DNA from 2 places in the Thermicanus aegyptius DSM 12793 genome. Region 1 is predicted to be linked to the other one. Evidence: a T-box and tRNA genes for the amino acid it is inferred to sense, from the RefSeq annotation. Region 1 holds a T-box; the other holds one or more tRNA genes.
The links. The T-box of region 1 lies ahead of leuS (leucine--tRNA ligase). A T-box ahead of a tRNA ligase gene usually reads a tRNA of that ligase, here a tRNA-Leu.
Positions count from the first base shown of each region.

Region 1 (14,508 bases):
TGGGCGGGAGAAGAGGCATCACATCGATCTGGATCGTCTTCTCTCTTCCTTTTCCACACTTCCTTTAGGAAAAAGAGTAAAAAATGAAGAATTGGTGTATGCGAACAATGAGCGGATGGTTTTCCTTTATCCTTTAAAAGAGGGGATCTTGGAACGGCTGATATCCCATTTGGGAAGGGAGGAAAAGATTGATCTGATTGCTTGGAAGGAGAAGGGGGGCGTCGCGTTAAGGCAGAGAGGAGGAGGAGAACGTATTCGATTTTGGCCGGAGGGGGCATGGAAAGATCCTTATGGGAGGGAATGGGGGATCGACGGGGAGATGCCGAAGGAAGTGGCTCTGGTAAAGGGGGAGCATATTCTTTTCGATGAGTATCCGGACCTTTTTTCCCGCTTATATGGGGCCCTCTATTGCCAGGAGATACCCATGGTGGTGGTGACCGCCGCCCCAGGATACGAGTTTAAAAGCCGTTTTTATCCCAGCCACCTTGGAGGGTCAAGCCATGGTTCCCTTCATCGCTTTGATTCTTATGTTCCCCTCATCATTACGGGAGCGGATCTACCTTATCCCACCCCTCCACGGCTTATCGATGTAAAGGAATATATTCTGCGCCTTCTTTCTCCTTCTTCTTAGGTGTGGTATAGTAAGGGAAACAAAGGGATTAGAAAGGATGACCTCCCATTCTTACAGGTAAGCAAAAGAGTTATCTCCGCTCCCTCGCCCATCCCATAGATCCGATTTTCCAAGTAGGGAAAGGCGGGGTTAACGAAAATCTCTTAATGCAGCTCCGCGATGCCCTTGAGGCGAGGGAATTGATTAAGGTGTCTCTTCTGAATAATTTTTCCGGGAAGAAAGAGGAAGCGGCGGAGCAATTAGTAAAGGGGACGGGGGCGGAATTGGTGCAATTGATCGGACGGACCGTGGTCCTCTATAAAGAGTCGAGGGAGAAAAGGCGCATTGAACTCCCAGATTAACAGATTGCGCGTTGGCGTATTGGGAGGCACCTTTGATCCCCTTCATATCGGCCACTTGATCGCAGCGGAGCGGGTTTTTGACGAACTGAAGTTGGATGAAATTTGGTTCCTGCCGAGCCATATCCCTCCCCATAAGTTAGATCATCCTCCTACACCGGCAGCGCACAGGGTGGAGATGGTTCGCCGAGCGATCGCTCCTTATCCGGAATTTCATCTTTGTTTGGTGGAGTTGGAACGGGAGGGCCCTTCGTATACGGTCGATACGATGGAACAGTTGCGGAAGGAGTATCCAAGTTATCGCTTTTATTTTATCATGGGAGCCGATATGGTGGACTACCTCCCCCATTGGCATAGGTATGAGGATTTATTGGCGAAGGTGCCGATCGTTGCCTTAAAACGACCGGGGTTTACCCTTCCGAAGCATGTTACATGGGCCGATCAAATAACGTTTGTTCCCATGCCTCAGCTCGATCTTTCATCCTCCGAGATTCGCCGGATGCGCCGGGAGGGGAAATCGATTCGGTTTCTCGTTCCTGATGTTGTGGAACATTATATAGAGGAGAAGGGTTTATATGTGGAGCAAAGAGGAGTTACTCCAGAAGACGAAAGAGCAGGTAAAGGAGAAACGGTTTAATCATATCCTCGGGGTGGTGAAGACGGCGGCGGATCTCGCCGAGAGGTTTGGAGCAGATCCGGAGAAGGCGGAAATAGCCGCTATTTTGCATGATTATTGTAAGGAGTGGCCGGTAGAGCGGCTAAGAAATCTCTTGATAAAGCATGAAGATCTTTTGTGGCTTCGGTTTTCTCCGGTTCTATGGCATGCTCCCGCCGCCGCCTATGTGGCCCGGGAGGAGTTTCAGATCGGGGATCAGGAGATCTTTGATGCCATTTATTATCATACGACGGGCAGGGCAGGCATGAGTCTTCTGGACGAGGTGATTTGGCTGGCCGATTATGTTGAACCCGGCCGCGATTTTGAGGGAGTAGAGGAGGCTAGACGCTTGACGGTGAAAAGCTTGGCGGAGGGAATGCGCTTTGGTTTGAAACACTCCATCGCTTATCTCTTGAAGAAGGAGGAGGCCATCTATCCCCTCACCTTTGAGGCCTATAACCATTACATGTTATACAGAAAGGATATGTCATGAAGGAGGAGAAGGCGTGAAGATTGAGGAAATCGCACAGCTCGCCGCCCAGACGGCTATGGAAAAGAAGGGACAGAATACGATCATTTTAAAATTAGAGGGCTTATCGATCATTGCCGATTATTTCGTTATCACCCACGGGAACAATGAACCTCAGGTGGAGGCGATTGCCACGGCGATCCGGGAGAAGATGGAGGAAAAAGGGATTCACATCCGGGGGATCGAAGGACTAAGCGAAAAAAGATGGGTTCTCCTCGACTTGGGTGATGTGGTGGTTCATATCTTCCATCGGGATGAGCGGGAATTTTATCATCTGGAAAGAATTTGGGCGGATGCCCCGGAGATTCCTGTCGAAAAGGAGGCGAAAATGTATTGACATTTTCTCTCTCTTATGCATATAATATATTCACTTTATGAAAATTTTCGTAAGCGAAGAAGAGGAGTAGTAGTCTTCCGGCGTCCAAAGAGAGTTGACGGGGGTGCGAGTCAACAGGCGCAAGAAGGTGAACTCGCCTCGGAGCTCATGGGGATGAATTTTTTAGTTCCCATCGTCATTCCTCGTTACGGAACTCAAGTGACCGACGGCAAGTCTTCTCAGGCGGTGATGTGAGGGTTCACACGGAGCACACCGCGAAGGCGAAAGGTCGGTAAGAAGGGTGGTACCACGGGTTCAACCTCTCGTCCCTTGCATAGAGCTTGGGGCGGGAGGTTTTTATATTCTCTTAGGTGGAGGGAAAGAAATGTCGTTCCAACACAGGGAAATCGAAAAAAAATGGCAAAGATATTGGGAAGAGAAGAAGGTGTTTAAGACCCGGGAAGAGGACCGGACGAAACCGAAATTTTATGTTCTGGATATGTTTCCTTATCCTTCCGGGGCAGGCCTTCATGTGGGACATCCTGAAGGGTATACGGCGACCGATATCATCGCCCGGATGAAGAGGATGCAGGGGTATAACGTCCTTCATCCCATGGGTTGGGATGCTTTTGGATTACCGGCCGAGCAGTATGCTTTGGATACCGGGAATAACCCGAGGGACTTTACTGAAAAAAATATCCGTCATTTTCGGGAGCAGATTAAGTCTTTAGGATTTTCATATGATTGGGACAGGGAGATTAATACGACGGATCCCAATTATTATAAATGGACCCAGTGGATCTTTTTAAAGCTTTACGAGAAAGGTTTAGCTTACATCGATGAGGTTCCGGTTTGGTGGTGTCCGGCCCTTGGAACCGTGCTTGCCAATGAAGAGGTGATCGACGGGCGGAGTGAACGGGGGAATCATCCAGTGGAGCGCCGTCCCATGAAACAATGGATGCTTCGGATCACCGCCTACGCCGATCGCCTTCTGGAGGATCTGGAGGAACTGGATTGGCCGGAGCACATTAAGGAGATGCAGCGTAATTGGATCGGACGTTCCGAGGGAGCTGAAATTCACTTTGCTTTGGAAGATATTGAAGAGGAGGTGATCGTCTTCTCCACCCGGCCCGATACCCTCTTTGGCGCCACCTATCTTGTTTTGGCGCCGGAACATCCGCTGGTGGAGAAGATTACCAGGCCTGAACAGCATGAGGAAGTAGAACGGTATCTCGAAGAGGTGAAGAAAAAGTCGGATCTGGAACGGACCGATCTGGCCAAAGAGAAAACAGGGGTGTTCACGGGAGCCTATGCCCTCCATCCTGTTACAGGGGAGAAGGTTCCCATCTGGATTGCCGACTATGTCCTTTATCATTACGGGACCGGAGCGATCATGGCGGTTCCTGGACATGATGAACGGGATTATGAGTTTGCGGTGAAGTTCAATCTTCCCATTGTGGAAGTGGTGAAGGGGGGCGATCTCACCAAGGAGGCGTATACAGGAGACGGTGAACATGTAAACTCCGATTTTCTAAACGGATTGAAGAATAAGGAGGCCATTCGGAAGATGACCGATTGGCTTGCGGAACATGGGAAAGGGAGGAAGAAAGTAACCTATCGCTTGCGGGATTGGCTTTTTAGCCGACAGCGATATTGGGGTGAGCCGATTCCCATCGTTCACATGGAAGATGGTTCCTTAAAACCGGTTCCCTATGAGGAGCTTCCCCTTACCCTTCCGGAAACGGATCAGATTCGCCCTTCCGGAACCGGAGAGTCTCCCCTTGCCAATATCAAAGAATGGGTAGAGGTCGTGGATGAAAAGACGGGATTGAAAGGAAGGCGAGAAACGAATACGATGCCCCAATGGGCGGGAAGTTCCTGGTATTTCCTCCGCTTTATCGACCCCCATAACCAGGAAGCGCCGGCCGATCCGGAAAAACTGAAGTATTGGCTGCCTGTCGATCTCTATATTGGCGGAGCTGAGCATGCCGTCCTCCATCTCCTCTATGCCCGCTTCTGGCATAAGGTCCTCTATGATTTAGGCATTGTGCCTACCAAGGAGCCTTTCCAAAAACTCTTTAATCAAGGGATGATCCTAGGGGAGAATAATGAAAAGATGAGCAAGTCTCGGGGAAATGTAGTAAACCCCGATGAAATTGTCCATTCCCATGGAGCGGATACCCTGCGCCTTTATGAGATGTTTATGGGTCCCCTCGATGCCTCTAAAGCTTGGTCGACCACAGGATTGGATGGGGCACGCCGTTTCCTGGAACGGATATGGCGCCTTTATATAACGGAGGAAGGAAAGCTTAATCCTGCCATTCGGGAGGGAATTACCGAATCCCCTCTGGATAAGGTATATCATCAGACGGTAAAAAAGGTGACGGAGGATTATGAGGGGCTCCGCTTTAACACCGGAATTTCACAGCTGATGATCTTCATCAATGAAGCGTATAAACAAGATGTTTTGCCTAAAAATTATATGGAGGGATTTGTGAAACTCCTCTCTCCCATCGCTCCCCATCTGGGGGAGGAATTGTGGGAACGCTTAGGCCATACGGAATCGATCGCGTATGAAAGCTGGCCGACCTATGATCCTGACAAACTTGAGGAAGCGATGATTGAAGTGGTCGTTCAATTGAACGGGAAAGTAAGAACAAAGCTCCTCATGCCGAAAGAGGTAACGGAGAAGGAAATGGAGGAGAGGGCTTTAGGAAGCGAGGAGGTTCAAAAACATTTGGTGGGAAAACAGGTGAGGAAGGTTATTACCGTGCCTGGGAAATTGGTGAACATCGTGGTATCGTAGTTCGGGAAAAAGGTGAGGTGAATGGTTTTTCTCCCTTTTCCCCCTTTGCGAGAAGCCGTTTTCTTGGAGCGGCCCAACCGCTTTTTACTCCGTTGTCGTTTTGTCGATGAGGAGAAGGAGGTAGTAAAGGTTCATCTCCCCGATCCGGGGCGGTTAAAGGAGATTTTCCTGCCGGGGCGCAGGATTTGGATCGCCGTCGCGGATGGAGTGAATCGCAAGACCCGTTTTCGCGCGGTCTTAAGCGAAAGACCTGACGGAAAAGGTTTTCTTTCCCTCGATTCCACCCTTCCCAATCAATTGGTGGAGGCCGCTTTAAAAGAGAAGGAGTTGGAGGAGTGGGAGGGTTTTACGTTGGTGAAGCGGGAGGCAAGGGCAGGCGACTCCCGCTTCGATTTTCTCCTTCATAATCGAGAAGGGGTGCCTCTCTTTTTGGAGATAAAAAGTGTGACGCTGGTCCGTGGCGGAATTGGATTCTTCCCCGATGCGGTAACCGCCAGGGGGGCAAAGCATGTGACGGAATTGGCCCAACTTGCCGGAAAGGGGGATCAGGCTGCCCTCCTTTTTCTTGCCCAAAGGGAGGATGTGGTAGAGATAAGGCCTGAGGAGGAGATCGATCCCCGCTTTGCAGAGAGCCTCCGTCAGGCGAAGGAAGCCGGAGTGGGGATTTATGGGAGAAAGTGCAAGGTGTCTTTAGAAGGAGTAGAGTTGGGCGATCCGATTCCGGTCTATTTATAAGAAAGCTTTTGAGGATGGAATGATTGGGCGACCAGGTTTTGCGTTTACTTTACCCTCGCCGTTCGCTATACTTGTCTTATAGAAGGGACCTCTTGGCTTGCCAAGGGGATCTTATTTAAAGGGGATGTGGGGATGGAACATTTTACAGAAAGCATGTATCAGCTTATCGTAGAAACCTCGACCAACCTTCCCCCTGATGTGCGGAAGGCGATTGAGGGAGCCCGGCGGAAGGAAAGTGAAGGGACGAGGGCATCTTTGGCGTTGTCGACGATTGCCAAGAATATTGAAATGGCGTCGGAGACCAGGCTTCCCATCTGTCAGGATACCGGGATGCTCACCTTTAAAATTAAGACGCCCGTGGGCGTAAACCAGATTGCCATGAAGAAGGCGATTCTTGATGCGGTCGTCCGGGCGACGGAGGAAGGGAAACTTAGGCCCAATTCTGTCGATTCCATCACAGGGAAGAACAGCGGGAATAATCTGGGTCCAGGGACGCCTGTCATGAAGTTTGAACAATGGGAAGAGGAGTATATTGATGTTCGCCTCATCTTGAAAGGAGGCGGATGCGAGAATAAGAATATCCAATACAGCCTCCCTACGGAAATCGAAGGACTGGGGCGGGCAGGAAGGGACTTGGACGGAATTCGCAAGTGCATTCTCCATGCCGTATACCAAGCCCAGGGGCAAGGGTGCAGTACAGGGTTTATCGGAGTGGGGATAGGCGGAGACCGGACGACCGGCTATGAATTGGCGAAGGATCAGCTATTCAGGGATCTTACAGATACCAATCCGGACCCCACCTTGGCAAAGCTGGAAGAATATATTATGGATGCAGGTAACCGTTTAAATATCGGAACGATGGGCTTTGGGGGAGATGTAACCCTCCTGGGATGCAAAATCGGTGCGTATAATCGCCTCCCCGCCAGTTTTTATGTTTCGGTCGCCTATAACTGTTGGGCTTACCGCAGGCAAGGGGTGAAGATTAACCCGGCGACCGGAGAGATTATGGACTGGATCTATAAAGGAGAAGGGGAAGCCCAGACGGAGCGGATGAAAACGGATGAAATCCCCCTGACCGGAAAAGAGATCGTTCTTGAAGCCCCCATCTCCGAAGAACAGATCCGTTCCTTAAAGGTGGGAGACGTGGTAATCATCAACGGAGATATGTTTACCGGAAGGGATGCCCTCCATAAATACCTGATGGATCATGATGCTCCGGTGGATCTCTCGGGAGGCGTCCTTTACCATTGTGGACCTGTCATGCTGAAGGACCAAGAGGGAAAATGGAGTGTAAAGGCTGCGGGACCTACCACCAGCATTCGTGAAGAGCCGTATCAAGCGGAGATCATCAAGAAGTTCGGGATACGGGTCATCATCGGAAAAGGAGGCATGGGAGAAAAGACCTTAAAAGGACTCGAAGAGCACGGAGCCGTCTACCTTAATGCCATCGGTGGAGCCGCCCAATATTATGCGCAAACGGTAAAAGAGGTGAAGGATGTTTATTTTCTCAAAGAGTTCGGCGTTCCTGAGGCGATGTGGCATTTGGTGGTGAAGGGCTTTGCGGCCATTGTAACCATGGACAGCCATGGGAACAGTCTTCATCAAGATGTAGAAGCAGATTCTTTTGCCCGCTTGCAGAAGATGAAGGATCCGGTCTTTTAGCGGGAATAAGGATGAGCGGTTTGTTTGTATAAGGCAATTAAAGGAGGGGAGGGATCCCCTCCTCCTTTTTATACAATATGCAATGAATTTCGACCTTCATGGCGACCATGTTCCCCGGACGGATCTTTGTGGAAGGGGGTGAGATTCGTCGTGGATGATAGAGGCTTATTGTTGCCATTTGCTTTGCGCTTCACGCACTAACCGTTTCGTCATCTCACCACCCACACTGCCGTTTCCCCGGGCCGTCGTATTCCCGGATAATTCAACGCCCAGTTCGGCGGCGATTTCTATTTTCATCTGTTGGACCGCCTCTTCCGCACCAGGGACGATCAGCCGATTTCTTGCAGGCAATTTTTCTTCCTCCTTTTCTTTTTTTGAAAGAGCTCTTTCCCATTTTTAGTTTGTGGGGATGAAGAGAAGCTATACCCGAAAAATATAGGGAGGGTGGATACGGCATCATGGCAATCATTATGGTACAATAGGCTCAAGAGTGAAGGAATGGAAAGAGGATACGATGGAAGGTCCCATGGAAGTTAAGGAGAAACAGTCAAATTTGCCAATGGAAGACCTCCTGCGAAGGCTGGAGGACATCTTCGCTTCACACGGGATTTTAAGCGAAGTTTTTCCAGATTATCGGCCGAGAGCAGAACAGATGGAGTTGTCGAAAGAGATTCTTCTTTCGTTATTTGAAGAGGAACATTTATTTGCTGAAGCAGGAACAGGAACGGGAAAATCTTTTGCCTATCTCATGGCCGCCGCCCTTTATGCCTTGGAAACCGGAAAAGTGGTGCTTATTTCCACGAATACTCTTCCCCTGCAGAATCAATTGATGGAGAAAGATTTGCCGGTGGTTGAAGAAGTGATGAGACGCTGTGGATATGGAGAATTTCGGTATGAGCTGGCAAAAGGGCGGGGAAATTATATTTGCCGACGCCGCCTTGAACTTCTGATTGCAACGGTACTGAGTGAAGCAAACCATCCTTGGAGAGAAACGGTAAAGGAGATTTCCCTGTATATTGAAGAAGCGAAAAGGGGAGTAAGAGAGGAATTTCCTTTTTATATTCCCTGGGAGATCTGGAACGAGATCGGCGGGGATTATGAAGATTGTTTTCATCAATATTCCCCTTTTTATGAGAAATGTTTTATTCAAAATGCCAGAAAGAGCTGGAGTAAAGCCAATCTATTGGTAGCCAATCATGCCCTCGTCTTTGCCGATCTAAGCATGAAGGGAGGGGGGGAGGGAGGTGTGCTGCCCAGATACGACTGCGTCATTTTCGATGAGGGGCATCGGGTAGAGGAGAGCTTTTCCCGCTTTTTTGAGCGATCGGTTTCTCTCCCTCAATTGGATCACTTGATGGGCATCATCCGCCAGCGGAGGCAAGGATGGATGAGGAATGTCTTTGATGCGGAGGTGATTCAGGAAATTGGTGAGCTCTTTCAACCTCTCCGGGAGCGCTTGGAAGAAGGATTCACCCAATTGGCGGAATATCTGGCTGACAGGCAGAGGAGCGAGGGCCTTTCCCCGCTTACACCTGTCATGGAGATGATCGAATCTCCCTTACCCGTCAGGGTAGACGTAGAAAAGCCCATCGAACGGATCATCGATTATCTAAAGGGCATTGAAGCGGAACGGTGCGGTGAGGAGGTGGAGAAAAGGGGGATCGCTCTCTTGATGGGGCGGATCCAAGAGATCGGAGAAAATTTTCGTTTTATTACTCAAGGCAAAGGAGGAGACGGATGGGCCCATTGGTTGGAGAAAAATCCCCCTTCCCAGGCAGGACTTCTTGATCCCCAGGCAGAATGGATTCGTGCCATCGCTCAGCCCATCGACGCAAAACAGGTGATGCAGGAGTTTTATGAAAAGGTTCCTGTTACTTTTATTAGCGCCACGATGGCAACCGGGGGAGATTTTGAGTACATGGCGAAACGTCTGGGAATTCCTTCTTATCGCCGTTTTATTGCCGGTTCTCCCTTTGATTACCGGAAGAATGCGCTGCTGGTCATCAGTGAATTGGCCCCTGATCCTCGTAGGGAGGAGGAATATATCTCCTTTTTGGTTCAAGGGATTTTGCGGATCCTGCAAATGACCCGGGGGAGAACCCTGGTCCTTTTTACCAGCTTTTCGTTGCTTGAGAAGACTGGGAATGCGTTACTCCCTTATACCCATGAGTTGGGGATCCAACTTCTTCTCCATTTACCCGGGGAAGACCGTAGTCGGTTGATTGAGGAATTTCGCGCCAATCCCCAGAGCGTCCTATTTGGTTGTGACAGCTTTTGGGAAGGAATTGACCTGCCTGGAGATGAACTTCGCTGTGTGGTGATTACAAAACTTCCTTTTGCGAATCCCCAAGAACCTCTGGCCAAGGCGAAGATGCGCCTCATCGAAAAAGAGGGAGGAGATGGTTTTCGCGACTGGATGCTTCCATCCGCCATCTTAAAAATGAAACAGGGGGTGGGGCGGTTGATCCGTACCACAGAGGATCGGGGGGCGATCGTCATCATGGATAGCAGGATCTTAACCAAACAGTACGGCCGCCGCTTTCTCATGAATCTTCCTCCTGCCAGACGGGGAAAGTTAAAGGAAATCACACACTATGTATCGGACGTCTGACACTATTTCTTGTTTATTTTCCGGTTCGCGCTATAATAGGGCATAAGAACTAGTAAATAAGAGTTGCACTCCGGAGAGGGAGGAATGGGCGTGGGGATGGAAAACATAGAGAGCAAAACCCTGTACTTACTGGAGAGATACCGTTCTCTCGTAAAGAGTATTTATGCTTTAAAAGGGATAGAGGGAGATTATGATGAAATCGTGAAGCACTTGATCGATACTTCCTCCTATCCTGAAGCGGAACGGGAAGCCCATTTCTCCCTTTTAGGGGATCTGGCCGCACTAAATGAAAGATTCCGAAGGTATCATTGGCTTTCTGAAAATTATCGAATATTATTGGAAATGACCAATACGTTCATGCATACGTTTGACCGGGAGGTCATCTATGAGAAAGCCTTCCAGTTGGTTTCGCAGGTAATGGTTACCGACGGCTTTTTTATTGCCCTTTATCAGGAGGAGAAAAAGGAGTTTTATATCCCTTTTTTTATGGATACAGGGAAACGATATGACCCCATCACCATCAAGTATGGTCAAGGATTTATCAGCCAAGTGGTAAAAAATAGGAAGATACTCCACCTGTCCACCTCTCAGGAGGCAGAGGCATTTGAACATGTCCGCTGGGGAAATACGGAACAGGATACAAATACCGCCCTTTTTATCCCGCTAACGCTGGGGGAACATGTTAAAGGGGTGATCTCCGCCCAAAGCTATAAAGAATATGCTTATAGCCAGGAAGATGTGGAGCTCCTCCAAACCATCGGAGGACTGGTGATCCACGCCATTGAATCGGTTGAACTTTACGAGAAAATAGCGAAGCTCTCCTATCATGATGATCTGACGGGGCTTAAAAACCGCCGGGCGTTTCAGAAGGATTTGGAAAAGGCCTTTCAGGAGTGGAGTGGGGGGCAAGAGATTATCCTGATCATGATGGATTCGGATCACTTGAAAGAGTTAAACGACCGTTTTGGGCATGATGTGGGAGATATGCTGATCCAGAGGATCGGAGAGGTGTTGAAAAAAATAGAAGGAAGGGAGATTTCATGTTATCGTTATGCGGGAGATGAATTTATGGTACTCCTGAAGACGGAAGTTCCCCGAGATCTCCGGCAAATCGCTGGGGAGGTTTTGGAGGAATTAATCAAAGAGCCCCTTACGGTGAATGGGGTTCCGGTTTATTTTACGATGAGTGTTGGGGTTGCATCCTTTCCGAAGCATGCTTCTTCCCGCGAGGAATTGCTAAAAAAAGTGGATCAAGCGTTATATTTTTCTAAAAATCATGGGAAGAATCGGATCACCGTATACGGTCAGAAAGATGAATGAAGGAGCATAAGAGAAGAAGAAGGGGTAGGAGCTCCCCTTCTTCTTCCATTTATTTTAAAATAGAGTTCCCGTTTTGCCCCCGTCGATGACGAAGGTTTGACCGGTCATGTAGGTATTGGCAAAGGAAAGGGCAAAAACCGCCACTTTTGCCAATTCTTCCGGTTCCCCATATCTTCCTACCGGGATGCTCCGGATGAATCTGCGTTCCACTTCTTGGGGAGAGATTCCCTCGTCACCGGCAATTTTTTGATCAAGGTATGCCACCCTCTCCGTGTGGAATCTACCGGGGGCAAAGCAATTGATCAGGATGTTATCCTTAGCCACTTCGTTTGCCAGCGTCCTGGCTAAACCGGTAATGCCTGCCCGGATCGAGTTGGAGAGGAGAAGCCCTTCTATCGGTTCTTTTACCGATGTGGAGGTGATGATCCCCACTCGCCCTCCTCCCCTTTCTCTCATCACGGGAAGAAGACCTCGGATCAGGCGGACCGTACCCATGAAGTTGGTCTCAAAGGCGCGGTAAAAATCTTCGTCCGTTAAGGATTCAAACTTCCCCACGGGAGGTCCACCGGCGTTGGCCAACAGGAGATCCACTCCTCCAAAGTGTTCCAAAGTAACATGCAGGGCTTTCTCTATCTCTTCTTTATGAGATAGATCGGCGGGCACGGTGAAGATTTCTCCCTTTCCTTCCGACTGGAGGGACGCTTTGGCTTTGTCGAGATTTGCTTTCGACCGGCTGAGGAGAGCGATTGAAGCCCCTTCTTTATATAATTCTCTGGCAATGGCAAAACCGAGCCCCTGACTCGCCCCGGAAACGAGGGCAACCTTCCCGGATAATTTGAGATCCATGTTAGGTTCCTCCTTTACGCTTTTTTTGAAATGGAGCAAATTCGAACGAACGAGCTTGGAAAGGAGTCTGTACCCTTGTCCAAATCTTTGGTATAATCTTCATGATAATGGAGAACTTATCCTTTGACAAGGCATAAATCACTTGGAGGAGGATAAGCATGAATACAAAAAGGCGTGAAAGTGAGAGGATTGTTCCGGTGAGCGGCTTAACGGAGCAAGAGGAAAAAAGGTTTGAAAAGGAGAATCCTCCCTTAGGGAGTAGTGTGGACGCGAAAAGAGAAGGGAAAGTTACCGGGGAGAATCGTCCGGCGGAGTAAGCGGGGTGGGAAGCCAGGTTTTGCTTTCTTCCCGATCCTGTCTAAATTTCGCATGGGTGGTAAGAAATAGGTCCCGAAAGACCCCTCTTGTCTCTTTTTCTAGAACGTAAAGCCCCGCTCCGGTTACGCCTCCCGGGACGCATACTCGTGCTTGCAGGGTGGGAAGAGTAAAAATCCCCTTGGAGAGGAGGGCGCTCAGACCTATTATCATTTCGCTGGCTAGACGAGCGGCTAATTCTTCATCGATGCCTGTTTCCCGGACGGCATTTTGGATGAAGTCTTGCAGCAAGAAGCTGAAGAATGCGGGCCCGCAGCTGGTAATATCGGAGGCTGCGCGGACATTTTTCTCTTCAATGAGGATTGGGGTTCCAATATGGGAGAAAAAGGAGAACCAGTTTTTCTTTTCTTCCTTTTGGATGCGTGATCCGAACATGACCAATAACGCTCCCGTCAAAGCCGCATTGGTAATGCTTGGAATCATTTTGATCACTTTTGCCCGCGGGAGAACGTTCTCTAATTCTTCAATGAGGATGGTGCTGGTAATGGAGATGACGATGTGATCCGGGCGAAGGATCGGTGCGATGGTCTCTAACACCCCTTTATAATCTTGCGGGCGGACGCAGATAAAGAGGAGATCGCCTTCTTCGGCTAGGGAAGAGAGTTTATCGGATACCTTTATTCCGGGGTAGCGCTCCGCCAATTTTTCCGCTTTTGAAGGAGTACGATTGTATAGAAGGAGATTCTCAGGTTTAATCCCTTTCGATTGGATGAAAGCTTCCACCAAGATGCTTCCCATGCTCCCTGTTCCAATAAAACCGACGTTCACGAGAATCCCCCCATGATTCCTTCTGTATTAAAAATCATATGTGTAACGCTTCATTTTTATGAATATTCCTTTCGTTTGTTGGAGGGAAACGAATGGAACGGTTGATCCGGTTTGTAACTGAGCGGCGAAAACTTTTCATCGTCATCGTACTTGCGGCCGTGGGCTTTATTTATTTTCTGATCGCCAAATCAAAGGACGAGGAGAAACTTCTCCTTCCTCCCTATGACCAGGAGAGTGGGGGGACCGTGACGGAGACCGGTACGGAAAATCTAGATCTCCCTAAGGAAAAAGGCGGAGAGGGACTTCCTGCTGTTCAATGGATTGAAGTAGATGTGAAAGGAGCGGTGAGAAATCCGGGAGTGTATAAAATCGAGGAGAATGCTCGGGTCCATGATCTCCTGGAGAAGGCAGGGGGGACGGTGGAAGAGGCGGATCTTTCTCAGGTCAATTTGGCCGCTTTTTTAAAAGACGGACAAGTGGTATATATCCCTCGGATAGGGGAACAAGGTGTTGGATGGAATCCCCCAACGGCCTCAATTTCGTCTAAGGGAGGAGATGCCGGAGAAACTCTGATCGATCTTAATTCCGCTACGCTGGAAGAGCTGGATCAGCTCCCAGGCATTGGCCCCGCGAAGGCGGAGTCGATCCTTCGCTATCGAGAGGAACACGGGCCGTTTAAGGATGTGAATGAGCTAACCAACGTTTCCGGAATCGGTGAGAAGACACTGGAGAAACTTCTTCCCTATATCACTGTCCGGTAGGAAACGAATCGCATACATTTGGACGGGAGGGAATGGAAATGAGTATAAGTGATGCCGAGATTAAAGAAATTCTTCAGGAGACCCGGCGAATTGCTATCGTGGGTCTCTCCAACAAACCGGATCGGGACAGCTACAAGGTGGCAAAGTACCTACAA
Region 1 covers NZ_KI783301.1:1,561,075-1,575,582, forward strand. The annotation lists gene THEAE_RS0108370 (alkaline phosphatase family protein) at 1-631, shown strand, start outside; gene yhbY (ribosome assembly RNA-binding protein YhbY) at 679-972, shown strand; gene THEAE_RS0108380 (nicotinate-nucleotide adenylyltransferase) at 956-1,606, shown strand; gene yqeK (bis(5'-nucleosyl)-tetraphosphatase (symmetrical) YqeK) at 1,545-2,117, shown strand; gene rsfS (ribosome silencing factor) at 2,131-2,490, shown strand; T-box leader at 2,538-2,803, shown strand; gene leuS (leucine--tRNA ligase) at 2,855-5,275, shown strand; gene sfsA (DNA/RNA nuclease SfsA) at 5,297-6,010, shown strand; gene THEAE_RS0108410 (FumA C-terminus/TtdB family hydratase beta subunit) at 6,143-7,672, shown strand; gene THEAE_RS0108415 (alpha/beta-type small acid-soluble spore protein) at 7,838-8,023, opposite strand; gene THEAE_RS0108420 (ATP-dependent DNA helicase) at 8,187-10,283, shown strand; gene THEAE_RS0108425 (sensor domain-containing diguanylate cyclase) at 10,380-11,603, shown strand; gene THEAE_RS0108430 (SDR family oxidoreductase) at 11,658-12,449, opposite strand; gene THEAE_RS22965 (hypothetical protein) at 12,608-12,766, shown strand; gene comER (late competence protein ComER) at 12,738-13,592, opposite strand; gene THEAE_RS0108445 (helix-hairpin-helix domain-containing protein) at 13,685-14,353, shown strand; gene THEAE_RS0108450 (CoA-binding protein) at 14,392-14,508, shown strand, end outside.

Region 2 (14,508 bases), 1.2 Mb from region 1:
GAGCGTTTGTCGAACATCGAGCAGATCCTGATCCCACGCTTCGGGAATCAGAATGTCCCGATATCGGTGCCGTAATTCCGAAAATTTCAGACCTGACGAAACGAGACGTTGAATTTCTTCAGCTTGTTGAGTCCATTCGTCCGCACTTATCTTGACCCCTTGCAATTCCGGCGCTTCCAGTATTTTGCTTGCGACAACACCGACCATTTGGACTTCTTTTACGTCCTGAGGAGTTTCCACATGCAGCATTTGCGCCAACGCTTGGGAAGATTCCTTTAAGGTTTCGAGCGCCCGTTTCGCTTTGTTCACCATCTCCCTTAATTTGCCCACTTCCGTTGGCAAGAAAACGGTTCGCCCGCTTCCCCAAAACGGATGCTCCTTCGGAATTCCCATCGTGCCCAGCAGTTTCTGGAGCTCCTCCACGAGCAGAAGACGGCGCTGGAACGTGGAGCGATCCCATTTCTCCATCCCGTTGATTTCCAGGCTGGGGAAAATAAAGTCGTCACCAATCTTGTGCCCGAACCGCACCAGTTCGCCTAATAGTTGATAAGGGGTGAGCCCGCTTTCCCCCACCGGTGTATGATTCGCCGCGCAATAATCATTGAGCCGTCGACGAAAGTCTTCTAGCACATTAACTTTGTCTTCAAACTCTTTCACTTTCGGTTTGCCCAACTCCAACGTTCTGGCCAATTCGCTGAGGAGCGTTTTTTTGTTGGTCTTATGGCTGTGTAATTCAAGACAAGCGTCTCCCAATCCGACGTGATCCAGCCGCCGTTTGACCACTTCCAGGGCAGCCATTTTCTCCGATACGAACAATACCGTTTTCCCGCGTCCCACAGCTTCGGCAATGATATTGGTGATCGTCTGCGATTTCCCCGTTCCCGGCGGACCCTGGATGACCAGATTCCGGCCGCTGTTGACGTCGAGAATGGCCTGCAACTGCGAGCTGTCCGCATCCACCACATGATGCACATCATGAAATGAAACATGCGGATCCATAAAATCGTCATCTTGAATGACGGAAGCCGGTTCCGAAAATCCTTCATTTAACAAACTGAGCAGGATGGCATGATCGGTAGGTTTGCTTTCTTCCGGCCAGTTCGTTACGTCCAAATCCCGGTACATCAAAAACTTGCCGAATGAAAAAAATCCCAAAACGATGGCCTGTTTGTCCACCGTCCACCGAGGCTCGCTTTGAATGGCTTCTTCCACTTGAAGGAAATACTGGACGACATCGATCTCCTCTTCTTCCGGAAGAGGCGGAATGGAAATCCCGAATTCCGCTTTCGCCTTCGCGATCAGGGATAAGTTGGATCCGATGTCTTCTTCGGTATAAGAGACTTTGAACCGTTCCCGCGCATTCGTCCGTTCCAGTTTCACCGGGATCAAGATAATGGGAGCCTTTCGAACCTCTTGACTGCTTTCGGATTCATGCCAGTGCAGCATTCCAAGAGCCATATACAAAATGTTAACGCCCTGTTCTTCGATAAAAGTCCGGGCTGTGTAATATGTATTTAACAACCTTGCCTGCAATTGTTTTTCGGTCAAATTCGTTTTCAACTTGGATTCAGGAACGCGCTGTTGGGATAGCGAAAAATCCTCTTCCGAAGACGGAATTTCGTTTTCAGTTTCTTCAGCTTCCGCTTCAGATGGAAGCAATTCGTTTTTTCCTTTCTCCACGGGCATGAAGGTGACCGATTTTTGATTGCAAACCAGAATTTCAAAAACGTCCAGCGGTGACCCGCCTACCACTTCCAAACCACGGGATTTCAAAAGACGGTAATTCAGTAGAGAATTCCGTAATCCGAGGTCCAATAATTCTTGTCGAGCCATCTCCAATTTATGATGCACGGACGGATTGCCGTTCACTTCCCAAACCCCCGAACCTCTACGTCAATCATGGGTATATTTCGACAAATGTTAGCATTTCCCTGTTTGCAGTGTCAAACAATTCTAAAGAAAACAAGGTAAAAATAAAAAAAGCCCATCGGGCTGGGTTATCCAATATACGTAATGGTGCCGGTGGAGGGACTCGAACCCACACCCTTTCGGACGCGATTTTGAGTCGCGCGCGTCTGCCAATTCCGCCACACCGGCATATTATTATATTATAACACAAGTTGAATCATATTGTCCACAATAAAATTTTTACAGATTTTTACATTCGAACAACTTGACTCATTTATCATTTCGAGGTAATGTCGACACACCAACCGCACACAACTCCACCTCTCAACGTCGCTACAAAAGCGAGGCGGGTCAAAAGCGGTTGAAATTTACGGAGTTTGGCGATGCCTAACCGGAAAAAGCGAGGTCGACATTTCGCAAACCCCTTATCTATCAAGGCGTCCCGGCATTTCGCGCGAACCAAAACCGCCTCGTACAATTTTGAGTCGTGCGCGTCTGCCAATTCCGCCACACCGGCATAATCTATCGATTTCAATTACTTTCGCAAATCCATTCTATTTCTGATTCCCGTTCTCCGGCATCCGACTTCTGATTTCCGTAATATGGCGTGCCCGGAGGGATTCGAACCCCCGACCTTCTGATTCGTAGTCAGACACTCTATCCAGCTGAGCTACGGGCACATGAAGTATTCGAATTGGGGAAATCCCGCATCGATGAAATGGTGCCGAGGACCGGACTTGAACCGGTACGGTAGTCACCTACCGCAGGATTTTAAGTCCTGTGCGTCTGCCAATTCCGCCACCCCGGCACATGAAGAAAATGGAGCGGATGACGAGGCTCGAACTCGCGACCCCAACCTTGGCAAGGTTGTGCTCTACCAGCTGAGCTACATCCGCAAGTTTATGGCTATTGAAATAAAATGGCTGGGGTGGCTGGATTCGAACCAACGCATGACGGAGTCAAAGTCCGTTGCCTTACCGCTTGGCTACACCCCAATTTGACGATCAACCAAAGAACCCGTACAAAAGTTATTTTATTATTTTTTATTTCTTTTATCAAGGGGAGTTCATTCCTTCCCCTTAAAACGATGCCCCCGAGCGGGGATCGCTATACGACCTATGGTGGTGGCTCGAGACGGAATCGAACCGCCGACACGAGGATTTTCAGTCCTCTGCTCTACCGACTGAGCTATCGAGCCATCTGTTCATACATGGCGGTGCTGACGGGATTTGAACCCGCGATCTCCGGTGTGACAGACCGGCATGTTGACCCCTACACCACAGCACCACGAGTGCGACAATAAATATTGGTTGCGGGGGCAGGATTTGAACCTGCGACCTTCGGGTTATGAGCCCGACGAGCTACCGAACTGCTCCACCCCGCGATCTGAAGGATCACAGAAGATTCATGCGGATGGTGGACGGTGACGGGATCGAACCGCCGACCCCCTGCTTGTAAGGCAGGTGCTCTCCCGGCTGAGCTAACCGTCCTTTTCAATGTAAATGTAAAAGCGGTGAGGTGTAAGGGAAGATTGGTGACCCGTAGGGGATTCGAACCCCTGTTACCGCCGTGAAAGGGCGGTGTCTTAACCACTTGACCAACGGGCCGTCTCCGAACCGCGCCAAAGTTCCTTACACGAATTTCGTTTACCGTCTTCAACTTCTTAACTGGTGCTCCCGACAGGAATCGAACCTGCGACCTCATCCTTACCATGGATGCGCTCTGCCTACTGAGCTACAGGAGCATAGATGGCGGATAGGGTGGGATTTGAACCCACGGTACGGCTTATAACCGCACACACGATTTCCAATCGTGCTCCTTCGGCCACTCGGACACCTATCCATGGCTCCGCAGACAGGACTCGAACCTGTAGCCTACCGGTTAACAGCCGGTTGCTCCACCATTGAGCTACTGCGGAATAGTAGGGGCAAGACATATCATACTATGAAACCCATCGGGTTTTCAAGTCTTTTTTCCGAAAAGGGAAACACGATCGATACGGCAGCGACGTTTTTAAATATACCATCAATGCACCGGTGAAGTCAACAGGTTTTTTCTCCCTAATTTACTCCATTTCCCCATACTCTTCTCTTTGAACGTTTGCCAACCCATCCAATAAGGAGCGGAAAAGGGCGGGATATTCTTCCTCGCGAATGGTGCGAAAATCGAGGCAGAAGCGGTCTTGCACAATCCTTCCGATGACCGGAGGATTTGTTTGGCGAAGGGCTCTTTCTAATTGGACGGGACGGACTTGATCATGGGATAGAAGAAGCGCCCAGCTCGGAATCACATGGGTAGGCAGGGTACCTCCACCCACTTCGGATGAGACTTCCCCTAATTCAACCCGCCATTTCCTCTCCTCCATTTCGTTTAGGATGCTTTCAAGAAACCTTTCCGCCTTTTTCTTTACCTGGTCTGCGGGAAGGAAGAGATCCCTTACGATCGGAATCTTCTCCATCGCCCGCTTCGAGTTCAAGTAGAGACGAAGGGTCGCTTCCAAGGCCGCCAATGTAAATTTATCCACCCGGAGAACCCTGGCCAATTGGTTCTTTTTCAACCGCTCGATCCATTTCCGCTTTCCGGCGATAATGCCTGCCTGGGGTCCGCCGAGCAATTTATCCCCACTGAAACTGATGAGATCCGCACCGGACGAAAGCGTCTTTCGTGCTGACGGTTCATTTCCAAAGGAATGCCCCGGAAACTCATCCAAGATTCCACTTCCTAAATCCTGGTAAACTGGTAAACCGTATTTTTTCCCTATTTCCGCCAAGGCAGAAATCGCCACTTCCTGGGTGAACCCGACCATGCGGAAATTACTGGGGTGCACTTTAAGTAGAAGAGCGGTCCTCTCGGTAATGGCCTTCTCATAATCGCCTCTATTTGTCTTATTCGTGGTTCCCACTTCCACCAGGATGGCGCCGCTCTCTCGCATGATCTCCGATACCCGGAAAGATCCACCGATCTCCACCAGTTCTCCCCGGGAAACGATCACTTCCCTCCCGGCCGCCAATTCCCTCAAAACGAGAAAAACGGCGGCCGCATTATTATTTACCACCATCGAGGCTTCCGCCCCGGTGAGACGACAGATTAATTCCTCCACATGGTCATGACGCGACCCTCTCTCCCCCTTTTCCAAATTATATTCCAAATTGGAATAGGACCGGGCGATTTCCACCATCGCATTGACCGCTTCATCGGAGAGAGGGGCTCTTCCCAGATTCGTATGAAGGAGAATTCCCGTCCCATTGATCACCCGTTTCAATTGCGGCTGAAACCTCGCCTGAATCGAGGAAGAGATCTCTCCCATTACTTGCTCCTCGTCTACCACTCTGCGTCTCCCTGCCAAGATCTCCTCACGAATGGTTTGTAGAAGTCCTGCCACTTCTTGGGCCAAATATTCCCGGGAGCAGATGCCTTCCTCCACCCAACGACGGATCGGCGGATAATCCAGCAGCCGATACACCGCAGGGAGGCGGCGGAGATCAGCCTCCGTTTTATTTTCATCTCCCCTCTGTATGGGGAAAGACTCCCCCTTCATTCTGCAGCCTCCTTCCAACCAACCGTTTTTGACAATTCCCCGAAAAAAAGTAGAATTTATGCTATAAGAGCCTGAAGGCGGTGTGGTTATGCGTGATCTTCCCATCGAAGAAATTTTCCTGAATAAAGCGTATCAATATGTCGATGTAAGGGCTCCTAAAGAATTTAATGAAGCCCGTATCCCAGGAGCCGTCAACCTCCCTTTGTTTTCAGACGAGGAGAGAGCCGAAATCGGCATCTTATATACGAATAAAGGACCGGAAGCCGCCAAATGGAGGGCGATGGAGATGGTCTCCCCGAAGATTCCCCACTTGATGGAGGGGCTAAGGAAAATTATCCGGTCGGGAAAAGAGCCTGCCTTGTACTGTTGGCGGGGAGGAATGCGTTCAAAAGCCGTAGCTACCTTTGCCGGCCTAGTCGGCCTCTCAGGGGTACGCCTGATTGGCGGCTACCGAGCCTATCGTCAATATATTCTGGAGCACTTAAACGAAAGCCTCATCCCCGACCATCTCTTTTACCTTCATGGATTAACCGGAGTGGGAAAAACGAAGGTTCTCCTCGCCTTACAGGAAAAGGGATGGCCAACCGTCGATCTGGAAGCCTTCGCCAATCATCGAGGCTCCGTATTCGGGAATTTTGGCTATGGGGAGGCTTATAACCAAAAGATGTTCGATTCTCTTCTCTACGAAAGGCTCTTCACTTTAAAAGGAAGCCCCTTTCTGATTCTCGAAGCGGAAAGTCGCCGCATTGGAAAAGCGACCCAACCTGATTTTCTCTTAGCGGCCCGGGAAAAAGGGGTTCATCTCCTCCTCACTGCCGATCTTGAAACAAGGGTCACACGACTCTATGAAGAGTATGTAGAGCCATATCTCTCCCACCGTGATTTTAAACCGCGGGTGGAGCATGCCTTAACGCTGATCGCGAAGCGAATCTCCCCGGCAGCTGCCAAAGAGATGGCGGATGCGCTCAATCGGGAGGATTATCCTTCCTTCATTCGCCTTCTTCTCCTCTACTACTATGATCCCATGTATCGGCATAAACAGCAGGAATATGAAAGCTTATATCGCGAATTTGATGTGACCGATCTGGAAAAAGGCGTCGGGGAATTGGAATCCTACTTAAACAGCGAGATTCCTGAACCGCTGCTCCACCCGTGACCGATTAGATCTCGTTTTGATTCTCTCCTCATTATTCCACCAAGAATTTCTCCCGCACTCGCTGCCAAAAGGGGAAAATGCGATACCGGGCAAAGCGGAGCTTCTCCGGTGCGACCTGCATCCGTACCCGGGTAAGTCCCGTTATGAAATGTTCCTTTCCATCAATCCCAACCAGGATGTCGCGATCCGGGTTTTTGGGATAGAGGTCGAGGACGTGATGGGCAGGCAAGATAAAGGAGCGGTTTAACGTGCGGAATTCCCGGTTATTGATGGCGGCCAGCTCCGAAACCTGAATGGCCTCAATGGAAGGATGAATAATGCTCCCCCCTACGGAATGGTTATAACCGGTGGAACCGGAAGGAGTGGAGACGATGATGCCGTCCCCTCGAAAAGACTCGAAGCGCCGCTCGTTGATCCACACTTCCAGCACAAAGGTGGAAAGGGTTTTACTGCGTAAAATCACCTCATTCAAAGCGAGATGGCGGTTTACTTTCCCTGTGCCCAGCTCAAAACGGGCCTCCACCAAGGGGTAATCCACCATCCGGGGCGTTTTGAACAAAAGATGATGGAGAAAATCCTCCGCTTCATCCCTGTCCCAGTCTGCATAAAAACCAAGGCGCCCTGTATGAAGACCGACCAAAGCCACCTCAGGACGGTAAAATTGGTGAAAAGCCTCAAGCATCGTCCCATCTCCACCGATGGCGATCACCAACTCAGGCTCCTCGCTCCTTTGCCATTGATGCTCTTGGAGTTTTTCTTCGATCCATGCTGCAATTTCCCTGCTCTGGGAGTCTTCTCGTACCACCAATTGGTATTTCTTCACAACCTATCCTCCTAGTTTTTCTCTCCTGGACCCACTTGATTCCTGAGCACCCCGATTTGATCAATATGAACCTCCACCACATCTCCAGGACGTAAGTAACGGGGAGGAGTAAAGCCCTGTCCTACTCCGCTCGGCGTCCCGGTCGCCAGGATATCGCCGGCTTTTAACGTCATGCCTTGGGAGAGAATATGTATAAGTCTGGGAATGGAGAAAATGAGCTGATCGGTCTTTCCGTCCTGCCGTTTCTCACCATTTACGTAAGTTTCAATATGAAAAGGTTGGGACATAAGATTGCCTTCATTCACGAGAAGGTAGGGCCCAAAGGGGGCAAAGGTATCAAGGCTTTTCCCCTTAAAAAATTGCTGATGCCTCTTCTGCAGATCCCTCGCCGTCACGTCGTTAAATATGGTGTACGCGAAAATATAGTCAATCGCCTCTTCTTCCAGGATATTTCTCCCCCCCTTACCCAGGATGACGGCCAATTCCCCTTCATAATCTATCGCGTTCGTAATCCCGACATGGGGATCAATCTCATCGAGATGGCCGATCACGGTGTTTGGCCCCTTTGTGAAAAAGAGGGGATATTCCGGGATTTCACCACTGCCTGTAAAGTTGCTCACCTCTTTTACGTGTTCTCTATAATTTTTCCCTACACAGTAGAGATTTCTCTCCGGGCGATAAGGAGGTTTTAAGCGCACCTCTTCAAAAGGGATTCCTTCTTTCAGGTTTTTTAATACCGAAAGGTCCCTCTCTTCATCCTCGATGTAAGAAAGGAGTGTGGGATACCCCAGCTCTTCCGGAACCGGAAAAAAGGCCTCTTCTCCCCACAACCCCCATCTTTCTTTCCCTGTTTTTCGATGTAGTACCGTTGCCAATTTCATATACGTTCTCCTCCCATTCGATACAAGAGATGAATGACACTTTCAAACTTCCTCAACGGGGCGTGAATTTCCCGTCCATCTCTCTCCATTGCCGGATGACGCTCTCCATATCCTGTGGAAGAGGGGAGGTAAACCTCATCTCCTGTTCCAAAAAGGGGTGGAAGAAAGAAAGTTGATGAGCATGAAGAGCCTGTCTTCTTATCCATCGTTGATCTCCACCGTAGAGAGGGTCTCCCAGGAGAGGATGACCCAAATGGTTTAAGTGAACCCGGATCTGATGCGTTCTTCCTGTTTCTAATTCTAAACGAAGGAGGCTGCCTTGGCTATACTCTTCCACCACTTGATAATGCGTAACCGCACGCTCCCCTGTTTTGGAGACTCGCCTTCGGGTGGGATGATGCCTGTCCCTCCCGATGGGGAAATGGATCGTTTCTTCCTTTTTTGGCAAAGTTCCTGCGATGATGGCTAAGTAGATCCGCTTCACCCGTCTTTCCCGAAGTTCCTCATCCAAAATGGAATGGGCCAGCGCGTGCTTGGCCACCAGGAGTAGGCCTGAAGTTTCTCGATCCAAACGATGGACATGCCTTACCTTGGTACGTAAACCCTCTTGGTAGTAATGGTAAGCCAGCGCATTGGCCAGGGTGCCTTTTTGGCCTACTTCAGTGGGATGAACCGATATCCCTGCCGGCTTATCCACGATGAGCAGATGTTCATCTTCATAAGGGATGAAGAGGGGCATCTCTTCCGGCTCCACACCATACTCTTCATCGGGGAAGAGGAGGACTTGAAGAAGATCTCCTTCCCGGATGTTTTTTTGCAGGGAAACCTTTTCACCGTTCAGTCGGATGCCATCCATTCTCGTTAATTTTTGCAATTTCCTGCCGGAGATGTGCATACGCTCCCGCAAGGCTACTTCAAGGGGAATCCCCCCTTCCCCTTCTTCTACGCGAAGCATCCACCACTTCCCTTTTCGAAAGGGACGACCCATTTCCATCCACCTCTCTCTCCATTATACCTTTTTTAATAGGATAAGAAAAAGCCTGAAAAAATCAGGCTTTTATGGTGATGCGGTATTTCCGGGAGGGACCTCCCCCCCTCCATTTTGAGGTGGATTTGCCGAAGCAGGCGGCACGGTTCCTTGATCCGGAGGAGTTTGTTCTCCCGGTGTTTCTCCTTGGCCTGAAGGATTCGTCCCGTCGGTGGAAGGCGCGTTCCCACTCCCCGGGTCATTTCCATCCTTTGATGGGCTGCCCTTCGAGTCGGTAGGGGGTTGAGCTGCCTCCGGACTATTTCCGGTATTCGTGGAATCCTTTTGATTATCCCCCGCATCATGAGCAGGAGGGTTCGCTTCCTTGGTCGTCTCTTTTTTCGGTTTAGCGGTCGATTTTTTCACCACTTTTTTCACCGGTTCTTCATCGTTCGCAGGATCAACCAGAGCCAATCCCTCTTCTTCCGTCATGCCCATGGCGGCCCACAGTTCATGACGTATGCGATCGATCTCTTCTTTTGAAAAGAGCGTGTAGCTAACTCCGTCCCAATACGCATTGGCCTCAATCGTCTCAATGGCCGAGGAACCTACGGGAGCAAAAGTATTGGCAAGCCCAATGATTTCATCCTTTGATAAGTCGGTGGTGATATGGTCGCCCACAATGTCAAGAATGCCGAAGATGTGGGAAATTCCGGCCAGGGACTTGACTTTGTCGGCGACGAGCCTGATCACTTCCCTCTCCCTTTCATTCCGCTCAAAATCGGAGGAATAATACTTCGGGCCACGATCATCATGGCGGTGGCGGACATAATCCAGGGCATTCTTTCCATCTAAAACCTGGAGCCCAGGCTGAAGATCGATGCTGGTGCCATCGGTGGGATCGTGATAAACCAATCGACGCTCCACGTTCACTTCGATGCCGCCCAGTTCATCAATCACTTTTCTAAAACCTTCAAAATCGACCGTCACATAATGTTCAATGGGTATGCCCAGAAATCCCTCCAGCGTCTTTTTCACCATGCGGATACCCGTCATATTGACCGGCTCTTGGTTCCGTTCCGCTTTTAACCGCTCCGATTCGCCCCGGGCATACGCAGAGTTGATTTTGGCATATCCCACATCCGGGATCATGACCCGGGTATCTCTGGGGATGGAAAGGAGCTTTACTTTCTTCTCCTTCGGTTGCACGACGGCCACGATCATGACATCGGTATTGAGAAGACCCAAATTTTGCCTGGAGTCTTTGCCAAGGAGAACCATGGCGAAGGGGTCTTCCGAAAAGGGACGACTGGGGGGAGGCGAATTTTTCTCCTCATCGGTAAGCGGTTCCCCATTCGTTGTAATTTTATCCAGTACCGAATTTACTTTTATATATGCATAAACGACCCCGGATCCCAAGAGAACGACGAAAACGATGACAATCCACTGCCAGCGTTTTAACTGCAGTCGCTTTCGTTTTCGACTGCGCGTTAATTGTGGTTCCATCATGAAATACCCCTTTGTCTCAAAAAAATTTTTCTTCTTTTCCTCTATGATTCATCTCTATGTTTACTGCTTCGTATTTATTAACGGTAGCCCGGTCCCTCCTTTATGTTAAAAAACCTTTTTTCCCGTTCCCTTTCCAGCTTATACGAAAAAAGTGGAAGATGCAATGAAAATTCTTGAAAAGCGACGGTTTTCTCCTTTCCATTTACCGCTCCAATTCCTCCCGGATCCGTTCCAACTGTTCGGAAGAGCCGCTAATCAACAGGCGGTCTTCCAGCTCTATGTGGGTCTTTCCATGGGGGATGATCGATTGATCTTCTCTGTAGATGCGAAGGACAAGGGCGTCTCCCAACAGATGAAGATTGCGAAGGGCAACCCCATGATATTTTTCATTATTTACCTTAATCTCCCTTAACCCTTCATCCTGATGGGTAAAGATTCGGATGGCATCCGGATGTTCAATCAACCCCATCAGAAGGGTATAAGTGGAATAGAGGGTGGAAAAGTGGGTAAGCCCCAATCGGTTCGCCTGTTCCTGATATTCCGTCTGTTCAAGGCGGAGGATGATCCTCTTACCCTTTCCTAGCGATTGGGCAGTCTCTGCCAATTGCAAATTCCGCTCATCGGAACTGGTGGCAAAGACCTGAATCTCTTTTTGGAAAGCCCCTTTCTCTTCAAGAAACCTCCTGGTTAGTTCCTCCACCTCCGTGATCTGAACGTTTAACTTCTCGTGGCCCTCCCTCCCCTCTTCCTGCCTGGTTCCATACAATTCTACCTCATATCCGTCGTGGATGAGATCCCTTGCCGTGAGAATCGTAAAGGGACTGACCCCTACGATGGAGACCGTGATCTTCCTTTCCTCCGGAATGGGGAAGAGCCGGGCAAAAGAGGCAGGAGCGATAAAACTGGTAAGAACCGCAGATACTATGAGGGAAGCCGCCACGTCTTGGGCCATAAGTCCCAAGCCCTGAGCAACCGTTACCGCCGCGATCAGCAGACTTAATGTAGAAGTGGTAAGAATCCCCGTCCCAAAAGCCTCCCGGAGAGAAAACCAACGCAAGAGGAGAAAGCTAGGGAGGAGTTTGGTTAAAAATAAGGCGAGAAGTAAGAGGGGGAGAAATAGGAGTACCCGTCCGTTCTCAAAGAGGGAAAAAAGATCAAGGCGGACCCCTACCATCACAAAAAAGATCGGGATGAGAAACCCATACCCAAAAGACTCCAGTTGTCGGACAAAGGCAGGTTCCGGTGAGAGAAGCGAGAGGGTCACCCCCGCCAGAAAGGCGCCAAGGATGCTTTCCGCCCCAAAATTATCGGCCAGAGCGGCAAAAAGAAGAAGAAGGGCAAAGACACCCCGGGTTCCCAGTTGAGCGGCTCCTGTAAAAAATTTGGGATTTACCTTTCCCTTTCTGGAAAAGGCTAAAAGAAGACGATAAATGGCAAAAAACAGGACAAATAGAACAAGCAGAAGAAGAGCCTGCCCCCTATTCTCCGATTGAAGGGAGACATAGAGAGAAAGCAAAATCATGGTGACGAAATCGGCGATCACCGTGATGAGGAGAATCGTTTGGCCCAGGGAAGTGTGCATCATCTTCCGCTCTTTCAGGACCGGAACGACGATCCCTAACGAGATGGTGGAAAGGATAAGGGTCATCAGGAAAGGATCCCGAATAAATCCAAAGTAGGCAAAGAGAAAGGAACAGATCGCCGATAAGAGGAAGATAAAGAGGAAGAGGAGAGAGGCGATGAGAAAGGGATTTCCCTTCCCCTCTTCTCTCTTCGACTTTTGTCGCATGGGAAAGAGAGAGAAATCAATCTCCAGTCCGGAGAGAAACATCAGATAGATAATCCCAAAGAGGGAGAGAAGGTTTAGCCACTGATCTTCATGGATGAGGTTAAGCCCGCTTTTTCCAATCAGTAAGCCGACCATAATCTCCGCCACGACAAAAGGAATAAAGCGCACTCGGAACCTGGCCAAAAGAGCAGGGACCAGGAAAGAGAGGAGGACGACAATCATCAGGGAATTCAGTGAGGCATTTTCCGTCAATCATTCCTTCCTCCTTTCCTCCAATTTTCTTTCTATTCTATATGGGAGTCCCCATTCATGTCAAAAAAGAGAGAACCCCCAATGAAACGGGGGTTTTCTTTTTTGACTACCTTAAACTCTTTATCCCAATCAACCTCCTTCCTCCCTGGAACTCATCATAAACGCTAACAAATTGATAGGAACCCATCACCACTTTTTCCGACGGCAGTGTTCCGTCAAAGGTAAAGGTTTCCGTCTGGTCAACATTGGAATTTCCCGCATCCGAGGAGAATTCAAAGGTAATGCGCCGATCCCCGAAGTTTGCGGTCACTCCCGATTCTTTCTTGATGCGGATGGTTCCTGAATAGCCTATTTCCGAAGAGGTTTGTATAAACTGGAATGTATAGGGGTATATGGAGATGTTGCTAAGATTTCCGGTTGGAGAAGTGACTTCCTTTGGCAGGGCGAAGGCAAACGCATTGCTCACCCCTTTATCCTCGATGCTTTCTCCCAGGATCAGACGGGTCGTCTCCGTCTTCGTTCCCTCCGGCATCTCGGCGGAAACCGTGATCACCCCACTGCCTCCGGGCATCAGGTTGGCCACTTCATCGATCTTCGCCGGATAGAGTCCTCCATCTTCGCTCTGGAAAAAGGCGGTCATTTTCGTATACGGAAGACCTCTTCTCTCCATGTTCTTCACTTCAACCCGGCTCGCCATAATGACCCCGTTTAACGTCATATAGGTTCTGGCATCGGCCACCTTGACAGAACGCTGATTCCCAGGCTGGCCAAAGAGGGCTTCTTTATCCGTCGGGATGAGATCTAACCTCAAGTTTCCTTCCACGAAACTAAACTTCGGCAGGTTACTCAGGAGAATTCGCTTTCCGCCTTCGCCTACTTTTTCCTTAAGCTGTACCGTTCCATCATGGAAGGTCACATGGTACGGAAAGGGAGCGCTTAAGGTGTAAGCTACCGTATCCCCCGGATTTAGGAGCGTCTCTTTTGTAGAGACAACCACATCTCCGGTGTATGTTCCACCGGAAAGAGAAGCGGAACCTTCAAAAGCGGGGAGGGTGAAAGGCTGATCTCCGGTATTCTTTACGGTAAAGCGGGCGGAGAGAAGATCCTTGTCGCTCCAGGGGAGACGCTGCACCTGATCCAGCGTAATCGTCCCCTTTCCATTGGGCCCCAAAGGAAGGGAGAAAGGCGTGCCAAAGGGGATACTCGTTCCTTCATCCACCGGTGAGCCGACCGTGGCAAACGCACGAAAAACGGTGATGGGAACCAGCACGGACCCCTTATCATCCCCATAGCTGTTGAGGAGATAAAGCCCTACCTTGGTAAGGTCCACACTGGCGGGGAGCGTTCCGGTTAAGGCGATTCGTTTCTCCATGAGGGGAAGGAGCATCTCCCCCGAACCTCCTTGCTGCCCTCCTGCCGGAACCTCTCCGCTCGCCGTGAAGGGATAAGCATAGCCGTTTTCCGTCACCAGCATGTATTGGTAATTGGGCAGCGGAATGGGCTGATATCCTTTATTGGTCAAGCTTAAAATGTAAGTTACTTCCTTATTCCCGTCTAGATCTACTTGACCCCCTTCCTCCACCTTGGCGATAAGGGTATTGTGGGTGAGGGGAATCGCCTTCGTGATCGATTTTCCGAGCAAGGGGATGGAAGGAGCATGGATGGGGAAAATCCCGATTTGTCGT
Region 2 covers NZ_KI783301.1:2,727,454-2,741,961, forward strand. The annotation lists gene THEAE_RS0114420 (DUF3320 domain-containing protein) at 1-1,869, opposite strand, end outside; tRNA gene THEAE_RS0114425 (tRNA-Leu) at 2,015-2,097, opposite strand; tRNA gene THEAE_RS0114430 (tRNA-Arg) at 2,512-2,588, opposite strand; tRNA gene THEAE_RS0114435 (tRNA-Leu) at 2,628-2,716, opposite strand; tRNA gene THEAE_RS0114440 (tRNA-Gly) at 2,729-2,804, opposite strand; tRNA gene THEAE_RS0114445 (tRNA-Gln) at 2,829-2,903, opposite strand; tRNA gene THEAE_RS0114450 (tRNA-Phe) at 3,031-3,106, opposite strand; tRNA gene THEAE_RS0114455 (tRNA-Asp) at 3,120-3,195, opposite strand; tRNA gene THEAE_RS0114460 (tRNA-Met) at 3,216-3,292, opposite strand; tRNA gene THEAE_RS0114465 (tRNA-Val) at 3,323-3,398, opposite strand; tRNA gene THEAE_RS0114470 (tRNA-Glu) at 3,441-3,515, opposite strand; tRNA gene THEAE_RS0114475 (tRNA-Thr) at 3,577-3,652, opposite strand; tRNA gene THEAE_RS0114480 (tRNA-Ser) at 3,658-3,750, opposite strand; tRNA gene THEAE_RS0114485 (tRNA-Asn) at 3,752-3,826, opposite strand; gene selA (L-seryl-tRNA(Sec) selenium transferase) at 3,974-5,446, opposite strand; gene mnmH (tRNA 2-selenouridine(34) synthase MnmH) at 5,535-6,602, shown strand; gene THEAE_RS0114500 (NAD kinase) at 6,634-7,425, opposite strand; gene THEAE_RS0114505 (fumarylacetoacetate hydrolase family protein) at 7,437-8,306, opposite strand; gene THEAE_RS0114510 (RluA family pseudouridine synthase) at 8,359-9,300, opposite strand; gene THEAE_RS21165 (LCP family protein) at 9,364-10,779, opposite strand; gene THEAE_RS0114525 (cation:proton antiporter family protein) at 10,985-12,823, opposite strand; gene THEAE_RS0114530 (hypothetical protein) at 12,930-14,508, opposite strand, start outside.
Region 2: it has a tRNA-Leu gene. The T-box ahead of leuS (leucine--tRNA ligase) is inferred to sense a tRNA for this amino acid. The anticodon was not compared.